One region of the Erwinia sp. AC075 genome, then DNA from elsewhere that is predicted to be linked to it. Evidence: predicted binding sites of a transcription regulator. Region 1 holds the regulator's gene; the other holds the start of a gene.
What was found. Region 1 encodes LexA, which represses DNA repair genes until DNA is damaged. Its sites were predicted from a motif close to TNCTGTATGTACATACAGNA; they were not measured.
Positions count from the first base shown of each region.

Region 2: the regulator LexA is predicted to act here: its motif matches at 2,171-2,190, upstream of sulA (SOS-induced cell division inhibitor SulA).

Region 1 is NZ_CEEDEU010000001.1:3,415,419-3,421,376, forward strand. Features, by position in the region: gene AC0IXH_RS16100 (conjugal transfer protein TraF) at 1-670, opposite strand, end outside; gene zur (zinc uptake transcriptional repressor Zur) at 1,147-1,662, shown strand; gene AC0IXH_RS16110 (CsbD family protein) at 1,790-1,999, opposite strand; gene dinF (MATE family efflux transporter DinF) at 2,240-3,562, opposite strand; gene lexA (transcriptional repressor LexA) at 3,682-4,290, opposite strand; gene AC0IXH_RS16125 (diacylglycerol kinase) at 4,407-4,766, opposite strand; gene plsB (glycerol-3-phosphate 1-O-acyltransferase PlsB) at 4,895-5,958, shown strand, end outside.
Region 2 is NZ_CEEDEU010000001.1:1,974,020-1,979,977, reverse strand. Features, by position in the region: gene matP (macrodomain Ter protein MatP) at 1-126, shown strand, start outside; gene ompA (porin OmpA) at 220-1,293, opposite strand; gene sulA (SOS-induced cell division inhibitor SulA) at 1,641-2,150, opposite strand; gene AC0IXH_RS09320 (TfoX/Sxy family DNA transformation protein) at 2,362-2,991, shown strand; gene yccS (YccS family putative transporter) at 2,988-5,126, opposite strand; gene AC0IXH_RS09310 (YccF domain-containing protein) at 5,133-5,579, opposite strand; gene helD (DNA helicase IV) at 5,713-5,958, shown strand, end outside.

The sequences.
Region 1 (5,958 bases):
CTGCGATATTGAACTCGTGCGCAACCGCCACACCGTAATCATAAACAATCGCACCACGCCCGAGGCCAGCCGACGTCAGCTTGCTCTGATCGCCTGGCAGTGGGAACACGGTGCCATCGGCGACGCCCTGAAGATAATCAATATCGCTTTGGGTGACATCAGCCGTAACGTGCGCGGTACCGTAGGCCTTGGTTACGAAAGCAAATGGCAGCGTTTCATTGGGAATGGTCACCGCAAACGCCGCGCCCGCCGTGCCGTGGGCCTGATTCCCCTTGATCCCCCGCAGTTGACTGGCCAGGTCTCCGGCCGCCGCCTGCACTTTTGGGTAATCGGCAAAGCTGGTGATGTTGTTGGCAATGTCCTGATAGCGATCGACGCTGTCAGTCAGGTCATCAACTTTATCCACCAGATTGTTTTTATCCGTCACCTGCAAACCGGCAGCCGGAAGGATCACGCTGACCGTGTCATCCGGTTTTGCTTTGGTCATCAACGCGGGGTTAGCCAGCACCGCCGTGCCGTAAGTAGAGGACGCCACACCCGTCCCACCCATGGCGTCATTACGGGCATCGTAATAGTTGCCAGCGGCTAACGCGCTAAGGGGGGCCAGAAACACTATGGGAAAAACTGCAGGACGGGAAAAACTGTTCAACTTACGGATTAATTTCGCCATTTTACCTAGAACCCACCGTGACAAAAGAGGAAAAACGCCCGTTCAGGCGTGAAGATTTCTGCTGCCTGAATAATGGACACAAAGGCAACATTTCATTGCTGTGAAGTAAGTAACAATGGTGGGGCTTATCTGCTCATTGGCTGTTTGTTTATCTGTTATCAGGCTAATCAATAAGCATTTTGATCCCGTCATTTAAGGCCGGGATCGCTGTAACACCCAGTAAAAAGGTAGTCAGTAACATTACAGCCTGCAAATTACATTAATAGAGTTTTATAGAAATTTTATGGCACGGTTTGAAACTCTTAAACCAATCAGTATCGCTAACTGTTTTCTCTTGAGGGAAATACCAGTCATTTTAAGAGTTTTTTCAGTCTGTTAAACGGTAACAGCCGGCGGATTGACGCGTTAAGGCGGGATTCGGCGATTTTCGGTGGACGTGATAACATAACAAACTGATCTGACCTGAGGGGAAAGTTATGAACGTAAGCAGTCCTGAAAAAATCCTGTCGCAGGCTGAAGCCTTGTGCCAGCAACGCAACGTCAGACTGACGCCTCAGCGTATGGAAGTATTGCGGCTGATGAGCCAGCACCATGGGGCGATCAGCGCCTATGACCTGCTGGATCTGCTGCGGGCAAGTGAGCCTCAGGCGAAGCCGCCAACGGTTTATCGCGCGCTGGATTTTCTGCTTGAACAGGGATTTGTGCACCGCGTTGAGTCCACCAACAGCTACGTAGTCTGCCATCATTTTGAACAGCCTTCTCACACTTCTGCGATGCTGATCTGCGATCGCTGCGGGTCAGTTGCAGAGCAACAGGCTGAAGGGGTGGAAAACATTTTGAAAATGCTGGCCCTGACCTCGGGATTCGCACTGGCTAATAGTGTTATCGAAGCTCATGGGTTGTGCCGGGGTTGTGTCGAAGTGGAAGCCTGCACGCATCAGGATGCATGCCAGCACGATCATACTGTCGCCAGCAAGAAGCGTGGCAAGTAGAGCGTCATCGCAGGGTAATTTCTTAGGTTAAAGAAGGGATAGTGCTGGGGGATTAAGTGGCACTGTCCTTGTGCCGGGGTAGGAGCATCGTCCTGAAACTAAATCTTGTCAGAGATTTTGCTGCAAATCAGAAACGGTGGTTATTGTGGGTTTCCCACTCACCGAGTTCCTTCTCTGCTTGCTCTTTGCCATATCCGTAGCGTTCCTGAATCTTGCCTACAAGCTGATCGCGTTTACCTTCGACGACGGTCAGATCGTCATCAGTCAGCTTGCCCCATTTTTCTTTAAATTTACCTTTCAACTGTTTCCAGTTACCGCTGGCTTCGTCTTTGTTCATCTTATAACTCCTCAACCTTAGGTTCACAGCTTTAGGGATTTCGTCTTTGCAGACCACACAGCAGCAACATAAAACGCTGCTTAACTGCTTAACGTACAGATAATTGTAGTAGATGATGGCGAGTTTGCCCGTAATGGCGAAAGATAAAGCCACATTTTTAGCTAAAAGTGACAACGAAAAGTGAAAAAAGGCAGGGAGATCAGCAGATAACGAAGCGGCAGGTGGGTGTAACGAATTATTTCAGCCCGCAAACCAGCTGTTGTTGCGCCAGTGCCTGCGCCAGATGAGCCACAACGTCAACCCACGCAGCAGCAGGAACACGGTAACGGCCAGCCACAGACCATGGTTGCCTAACGACGGCACGGTGAACAGCGTCGCGCCGTAGCCCAGTGCCGCAATCAGCATGCCGTTGCGCATTTCACTGGCGCGCGTGGCACCAATAAACATGCCATCCAGCAGATAACACCAGACACCGCAGACCGGCAGGACAATCTGCCAGAACAGATAGGTGTCAGCCTGCTGCTGCAGTTCGGGGATTGAGGTCAGTAAGGCAACAATATGCGTGCCGGCAAGGCCATAGAGAATTGAAAAGGCCAGTGCCACCAGTCCTGCCTGGCGACAGGCCGCGTGCCAAATCAGCAGCAACCTTTTTGCGTCCTTTGCCCCATAAGCTTCGCCGGAGCAGGCTTCTACCGCATAGGCAAAGCCGTCCAGCGCGTAAGCGGTAAAGGTCAGGAACATCAACAATACGGCGTTGACGGCGACGACCTCACTGCCCAGCCGCGCACCCAATATCGTCAAGGAAACAAAGCACAGTTGCAGCAGTAAAGATCGCAACATAATGTCCCGATTCAGCCGCAGCAGCCGGCCGAAATTGCCCTGCCAGGCGGTTTTCAGCATCGGCAGCGAAATGCCCCGCAGCTTCAGCACCCGCCAGACCATAACCAGCCCAATCGCCAGCGTGACGTATTCTGCAATCGCCGTGGCCGCCGCCGCACCCTGCACGCCCCAGCCCAGCCCCATCACGAACCACAGATCCAGCACGATGTTGACCAGGTTTCCGACAACCAGCAGGATCACCGGCGCACGGGCATACTGTACGCCCAGCAGCCAGCCCAGTAATACCAGGTTGGCCAGCGTCGCAGGTGCACTTAACCAGCGGATATTCATAAACAGGGCGGCCTGATGCAGCACGGCAGGATCGCCACCCACGACAGAGAGCGCCAGGTGGTTAAGCGGGGATTTCAGCAGAATAAACAGCAGGCCAGCCGCCAGGGCAATCAGTAGCGGCTGCATCAGTGCGCGGGCCAGCGCCGGTTTATCACCCGCACCAAAGGCCTGCGCGGTTAATCCGGTGGTGCTCATCCGCAGGAACAGCAGCAGCATAAACAGGAAGCTGGTCGCGGTAGTGCCCACGGCAACGCCGCCGAGGCAGGAAGGACTGTCAAGGTGACCAATGACCGCGGTATCCACCAGGCCCAGTAAGGGCACGGAGATATTCGACAGGATCATTGGCAGCGCCAGCCGCCAGAGTTGGTTATCTGAGGGAGAAAATAATCGCATGGTCATCCACTGTGCGACTGGCTTAAAAGCATCACGGAAGCTGAATATGCCAGTCAATAAGGCATACAGCTTACCAAAAGAGAAACGCGCCGCAAAAGCAGCGCGTTAAGGTCAGGCGTTTACAGCCAGTTGCCGTTGCGGATTACGCCGACGGCCAGACCTTCAATCGACAGGGTCTGCAAGCGCAGATCGACCACGATCGGTTGGAATTCGCCGTTTTCAGGCAGCAGATGCACGATATTGCCCTGCTTCTTGAGGCGCTTTACCGTCACCTCGTCGTCAATGCGCGCAACCACGACCTGGCCGTTACGCACATCCTGAGTCTTATGCACAGCCAACAGATCGCCGTCCATAATCCCGATATCTTTCATCGACATGCCGCTAACACGCAGCAGGAAGTCGGCGCCCGGCTTGAACAGTTCAGGATCCACCTTGTAGTGGCCTTCAATGTGCTCTTCCGCCAGCAAAGGTTCACCTGCGGCGACACGGCCAATCAGCGGCAACCCTTCCTCTTCTTCCATCATCAGACGGATACCGCGAGACGCGCCGGAAACAATCTCGATCACGCCTTTACGTGCCAGCGCTTTGAGATGCTCTTCAGCCGCATTCGGGGAACGGAAACCGAGCTGTGCAGCGATTTCTGCCCGCGTCGGTGGCATGCCGGTCTGGTTAATGTGGTCGCGTATCAGGTCATAAACCTGCTGCTGCCTTGCAGTTAGTGCTTTCATCCCGCCCCCTGGTTGTTTATACAGTCAGCTGTGAGTATATACAGGTATTTGTGCGTTGAAAACCTAAAGATGTGGAAAAAACAGCAGTTTGTCAGATTATGGAAAGCGCGCCGCAATCAGGGAATTAGCAGCATTACCCAGACGAAAACAGCGAGTAGTATCGTCAGCAACACGGCAGCGGAGCCCATATCTTTGGCGCGACCCGATAAAGGATGCATCTCGCTGCCAATGCGGTCGACCACCGCTTCCAGCGCGCTGTTAAGGATTTCAACAATGATCACCAACATCACGGACCCTATCAGCAACACCCGCGTGACGGCGTCCACATCCAGCCAGCACGCCACAATCACCGCGACAATGCCGGCCACCGCTTCCTGGCGAAAAGCCGCTTCGTTTTGCCAGGCGGCGCGTATTCCTTTCCAGGAATAACCGGCGGCATTAATGATACGAGTCAATCCGGTGACGTTATTTGCCATAATCAGGGAACCCTTTGAGATGTTTAACGTCAATGTCTGGGTGGCGCACATTTTGCAACACCACAGATCTCACTGGCGCTTTCTGGTATGCTTGCGGCGCTTTGCTAACAAGAGGCTTCATGGTATCTATGTCAGGTTGGCGTAACTTATATTATAACTTATTGAATTTACCAGTAAAATTCCTGGTAAAAAGTAAAGCGATTCCCGCCGAGCCGGTTTCCGAGCTGGCGCTGGATACATCGCGCCCTATTATGTATGTGCTGCCTTATGATTCAAAGGCCGATCTGCTGGCGTTGCGTGAGCAATGCCGTAAACAGGATCTGCCCGATCCTTTAGATCCGCTGGAAATCGACGGTACGGTTTTGCCACGTCATGTGTTTATCCATGACGGCCCACGCGTATTCCCCTATTTCGTGCCTAACGTTGAATCGGTAAAACTGTTCCACGAATACCTCGATTTGCACCGCAGCAACCCGCTGCTGGACGTGCAGATGGTGCCGGTATCCGTGATGTTTGGCCGTGCACCAGGCCGTGAAGTGCAGGGCGACGATCAGCCTCATCTGCGCGTGTTGAATGGCATTCAAAAATTCTTTGCCGTGCTGTGGTTAGGCCGCGACAGCTTTGTCCGCTTCTCACCGATGGTTTCCCTGCGCCGTATGGCAACGGAACACGGCACCGACAAAATCATTGCGCAGAAGCTGGCGCGCGTGGCACGCATGCACTTTGCCCGTCAACGCCTGGCGGCCATTGGCCCGCGTTTGCCGGTGCGTCAGGACCTGTTCAATAAACTGCTGCAGTCCAAAGCCATCGCTAAAGCGGTGGAAGACGAAGCGCGCAGCAAGAAAATCTCCCATGAAAAAGCCCAGCAGAACGCCGTTGAGCTGATGGAAGAGATCGCCGCCGACTTCTCTTATGAAGCCATCCGTCTGACGGACCGCATCATGGGCTGGACGTGGAGCAAGCTGTATCAGGGCATCAACGTCAACGGCGGCGAGCGCGTGCGTCAGCTGGCGCAAGACGGCCACGAGATCGTCTACGTGCCCTGCCACCGTAGTCATATGGACTACCTGCTGCTCTCTTATGTGCTGTATCACCAGGGTCTGGTGCCACCGCACATTGCCGCCGGTATCAACCTGAACTTCTGGCCAGCGGGCCCGATTTTCCGCCGTCTGGGCGCATTCTTTATCCGCCG
Region 2 (5,958 bases), 1.4 Mb from region 1:
CGTAACAGCACGCTTTCCGAAACGATTGTGCAGCTGATAGAAGATGCTGAACGTAAAGAAAAATACGCCACGCAGATGTCTTCTTTGAAACAAGATCTGCAGGCCATTCTCGGCAAGCCGGATTAATTTCTTCCGTAAAGCGCCTTCCGCCGGTTCCGGCAGACAAAATAAAGACCAAAAAAAACCCCGCCGAAGCGGGGTTTTTTCATCAAAGAGAACTTAGCCCTGTGGCTGAGTTACAACATCTTTGATGCCTTTAACTTCGATTTCTACACGACGATCCGGTGCCAGGCAATCGATCAGGGCATTACGGCCTTTCACGCTGTCACAGGTGTTGCCGGTAACTGGGTTAGATTCACCCATACCGCGTGCAGAGATCTTGTTAGAAGGGATGCCTTTAGAAACGAGGTAGTCAACTACTGACTGAGCACGTTTCTCGGACAGTTTCTGGTTGTACTGGTCAGAACCGATACGGTCGGTATAGCCCAGAACAACAACAGAACCATCTTTAGGATCCAGTGAGCTCAGCTGGGTGTACAGCTGATCCAGAGCCTGCTGACCTTCTGGCTTCAGGGAAGCTTTGTTGAAGGTGAACAGAACGTCTGATTTCAGAGTGAAACGCTTGGTTTCAACAACTGGCGCTGGAGCAGGCGCTGGAGCTGGTGCTGGAGCAGCAGCTTCGTCCTGACCGAAACGGTAAGAAACACCCAGTGCTAACATGCCGTTGTCTGGACGAGCACCAACGGTCTGTGCATCACCGATGTTGTTAACCCACTGGTAATCCAGACGGGTAGCCCAGTTCTGAGTCAGTGCGTATTCAACACCAACGGCAGCCAGTGGAGAAACACCGGTGTCGTGGTCGCTCTGGCGGTTGCCAGTAATGGTGTTCTGCTGAGTAGAGTCTGCACGCCATACCATGCCGCCCAGACGCGTGTACACGTCCAGATCGTCAGTGATTGGGTAGCTCAGTTTAGCAGCCAGCTGAACGCCCTGTGCTTTGAATGCGCCGTTAGTTACGTTGCCTTTGTTAGGCATACGTCCCAGCCAGTCATAACCCAGTTCGAAGCCCAGGTATTGGTTAGCCTGGTAGCCACCGAAAGCACCTGCACCAAGCTGGCTTTCGTGAGTTGGGCCGTCATTGTTTGCATAACCGTTACCGTAGTAACCAGTGTCATGGTACTGAGACCAACCCAGTTTTGCACCAGTATACCAGGTGTTATCTTTAGGAGCGGCCTGCGCTACGGTAGCGAAGCCAGCCAGTGCCACTGCAATTGCGATAGCTGTCTTTTTCATTATTGCGCCTCGTTATCATCCAAATAGGCAATGAGCTTTAATTAGCTCTTTGATTAATCCTTCGCCGGGTTATAAAGCTCGATTGTGACTCATCCAAAAACTGGAGATTATTGAGCACCCTGGCGACGTAAAGTCTACAACGTACCAGCAAACTTACAAGTATGATGTGACGACGGTCAGCAAAAAAATAGGCTTTCGTACACAAATTTACACATCTGCAGACAGGTTATACAGGTAAAACCTGAGGGGAAAATGGCGCTAAACCATTGTCCCGCAGGCTCATAGCATAATCAGGGGCTTAACGAGCCAGCTGCAGAATTTTCTCGTGAGAAATTTCTTATTTTTACTTAATGATACAAAGTAGAGTGAATTTTTAAGCCATTAAACGGTCTGGAGGAGGCAGAATTGATCCGATCGGGTCGCATAATCAGCCCCAAAGCCTTGCCAGCAAATGCCGCTTTTTGAAGCCGCTGACGATCTTCTAAGGTGATCTCGCCCGTCAACCAACCTAAAACCACACTGTAATTTCCCGTCTGTAATGCTTTAATCATCGCTTCTACGGTAGTAATAGCACCGGAATGATGAATCTGCATCACTTTATCCAGCGGTAACCCTGACTCAATCAACCAGCTACGGCTCAATTTTTGATGAGGCGTCAACCACAACTGCCAGCGTGACTGAGTCCCTAACTGTTGCAGTAAGGGCAGCAGCAACATTTGCGTCATAGCAGGCTGATTCTCGCTGTAAGTCAGCTCACTGATTAAGCCCGCCGCAGCTGCAGGCTGGGCTTTCGCACAGTCTGGAGCAGTCCGCACACCAGTTTTAACAGAAGAAGATTTCAGGGAATGAGTTTGCATATTGGCTTCGCTCGCAGGGTTACTGTATGGATGTACAGTATAGCGAGGGTGTCCAAAGATCAACCTTATTTTTTTGAAAACGCCTCGCAAAAAAACAAATCGATAGGGTGCAAAGCAAATCATTGATTGAACTTGTAACGGCGATTGCCTATTTTTTTTCTGCAGGAAAGGAGAAACACCAGGATGTCTTACAACGTTAAGGATGCGGAATATGAAGGACTCAAAAAGCAATATTATCAGGGCAAAACGTCAGCTTTCTTCGCTGGGCGAGATAAATAGCCGTAGCCAGTTTGGTGGCTACAGTTTATCAGTGGAAAGCGTGGTCTTTGCGCTTGTCAGTGAGGGCGATCTCTATCTTCGGGCCTGTGAAGAAGTGAGGCCGTATATCATTGAACGTAAGATGAAACCGTTGATGTTTAACAAAAGGGGGATCCCTGTCGCGCTGGAATACTACCGCGTTGACAACCCGCTGTGGGCCGAGCCTGAACAGTTGATTGCGCTCTGTCAATTGTGTCTGAAAGGGGCGATGCAAGATAAAAAACTGCATCAAAACTCGGGGCGGCTGAAGGATTTGCCTAATCTCAGTATGAAACTGGAAGTGCAGCTCAGGCGGGTGGGTATCGCTAACGCAGAGATGTTAAAGCAGCTGGGCGCAAAGCGCAGTTGGTTAAAATTGCACGAGAAAAATAAAAGTCTTGGGGTGAATATTCTTTTTGCGTTGCAAGGCGCGATCGAGGGGCTGCATTGTGAAGCACTGCCGGTGGCGATCAAAGAGGAGCTCAGGGGCTGGCACCGCGAAACCTTGCTGTACCAGACGCTGAGCGAACTGAGAAGACGTTAAGTTTCCAGGACCTGTTTTTTTAACTGAGCGATTTCTGGCAGTAATGCGATCAACAGACCCACCTGCTGAAGCACCAGCGGCTCTTTGGTTTCCGGGTCGGCTTCCGTTGCTGCCAGTCGCTCAGAGAGGCTCGACAACAATCTTTGGGTTTTTTGTTCATCGATAAGATCAATATGCAGCACATCATCGACGTAGCAGACGGCATCATCCATCAATTGCAGCATGGCTGGCCGGGTGATCTTTTCCCGGTGCGCGCCCAGCGCCGAGATATAGCTGAGGAAGGAGTGGTTGAGGCACAGCAGACGAAACGCCGCTTCCCGCAACGAGGCGGAAGCATTCTTTTCTGCAGAGATGTTAGACACCACTGAAGCCAGCTCAGCATCACCGTTGTGGGCGTCACGGCGGGCAATACGGTAGTCCAGCCGGTTGTCTTTTCCCTGATGATACTGAACCAGAATGGCATCCAGATAGCGACAGTTAGCGGTCAGCGTGCGTTCTGCAACCGAAGACAGCCGACGAAAACGCCAGTCTGGCCAGAGGAAAGCCACCGCCAGCCAGGCAATGCCGCAGCCTAACAACGTATCAAAGATGCGGGGCAGGGCAATCTCAAACCCTTCACCCAGCAGATTGAAACAGAACAGCACCAGCAAGGTGATAAACATTGTGGCATGAGCATATTGCGATTGACGGAAGGCGAAGAACAGCACGCCGGTGACCACGATCAATATCAGCTGCCCCTCGACAGAAGGCACCAGCCACAGTAAAGGCAAACCAAGTACGATACCCGCCACGGTTCCCACAATACGCAATGCTAATCTGCGTTTGGTGGCATTGTAGTTCGGCTGGCAGACAAACAGACTGGTCAGCAGGATCCAATAGCCGTGCTCAAGGCCAGTCAGCTGAACAAACCCATAGCCGGCACACAACAGCAGCGACATCCGCACCGCATGGCGGAAAAGCGGGGATTCAGGCGATAAATGGCGGCTGATACGTAAACGAATATCGGCCCATCCGGTTAATCCTTCGCTGGAAAGCGTTTGATCATGATTCTCATGATGGCTTTCCAGAATTTGCTCTGATTCAATTGTCGCCAGTTGGGCGTCTATGGCTTTGAGGTTATTTAACAAATAGTGCATGGCTTTGACGTCACTGCTCCCTGGACGGGCAGCAGCAAGACGATCCAGCGCGGCGTTGAGGTGAATGAAGGTTCGCTCAAAGCGGCTGTTATGCTGATAGGTTTCGCGCAGCAGAATGCAGTTTGCCAACTGCTGGCAGGCCTTTGCCTGCAGCGTCAGCAGGCGTTGAAAGCGAAACAGAATATCGCTGTAACGGTATTCCTGCCGCAGCGCGTGGTATTGCGCATGGGAAGAGCTGGCACGCTCATGAATGTCCTGAGCGACAAAGTAATAATGCAGCGTTCTGCGCGTGCTGCGTTGTCCCCGGTCCCCACGTAAGCGGGACTGAATCGAAATTTTTGCCTGGTTGAGTGTCGCCACCAACTGACTGTTGGCCATGGCCACGTCGATCAACGACGCATTTTCATTCTCTTCGATATCCGGGTCGAATAACCCCGCTTTTGCCTCCAGATACACTGCCAGCCCTTCAAAGCTGCGGGCGATGTTTTCCTGTAACGGACGGACGGGAAAAATAACGTGTCCGGTGAGCGTCAGCAGGTTGTACCAGATAGCGCCGACCAGCAGCAGGGAAGGTTGCAGATACCACTGAGGGAACAGCCCTAGGCCGAGCAGGGTATAGATAGCGATCAGCAGCGCGCCAAAGGCAATCGTGGCATAGCGCTGCCCCAACGCGCCAAGCAAAATGAAACCCCAGGTCGACACGGCAAGACCGAGGATAAATAGCCAGGGATACGGAGAAAGAAGTTCAACAGAGACGGACGCAATGCAAAAGCAAACCAGGGTGATGACCAGATTGCGCAGCCGGCCGCTGAGGCGATCGTCAAGGTCTGCCAGCGCCGCAGCCACCACGCCTAACGTTAGCGGAATGGTCCAGGTGATTTGATTCAACCACCAGGGCACACCTGCGGTACCCACAAGGGCGATAAAAATACGCAGGTTGTACAGCAGCGCAGTGTTATAGGCGTAGCGCCGCAGCCTGGAGCTTAACGATAAGCGCATCAGAAACTAGTTGAACCGGCTGCGGGCGTTAGCTTCACGCGCGGCTTGTGCCACTTCGACGCTGACGACGCGGCGGCCTACCGGCCACAATGCGATGGCGGCGATTTTGAAATTCGCAATCCCAACCGGAATGCCGATGATAGTGATGCACTGGGCGATACCGGTCATGATATGCATCACGCACAACCACCAGCCAAAGAAGACCAGCCAGATGATATTCAGCAGCGTGCCGCCCGAATTCATCAGCGCATTTTTGCGGCCGGGTTCCAGCTCATCTACATGCACGGCTTCGTTACCGTAAGGCAGTAACGAAAGCTTGGTGATTTCCCAGCAGGAACGGGTGAGCGGTAAGGTAAAAATAAAAATGATGCTGACAACGGTCGCAAACAGCCACGAAAGCGTGGTCAGAAAACCGCCCAGAATAAAATTCAGAATGTTTAAAACAGTACGCATTGGTCGTTTCCCTAACAGAGCGCGGAGCTCAAAAATACAATGCGTTGATTGTAGCGCGTTTTAACTCTGGAGCGGTACACTCCTGCCAGCTAAACTACAGCCCATTAAAAGCAACCACAGCCAGAGGCAGGTCATGGAACTGAAAGCAACGTCGCTGGGCAAACATCTGGCGCAGCATCCCTACAATCGGGTACGAATGTTGGCCGCAGGCGTTGAGGTGAGTGGTGAAAAACATGAATACCTTATTCCGTTTAACCAGCTGTTAGCCATCAAATGTAAACGCGGGATGGTTTGGGGCGAACTCGAATTTGCCCTGCCTGAAGATAAAGTCGTGCGCCTGCATGGCACCGAATGGCAGGAAACCCAACGTTTCTATCAT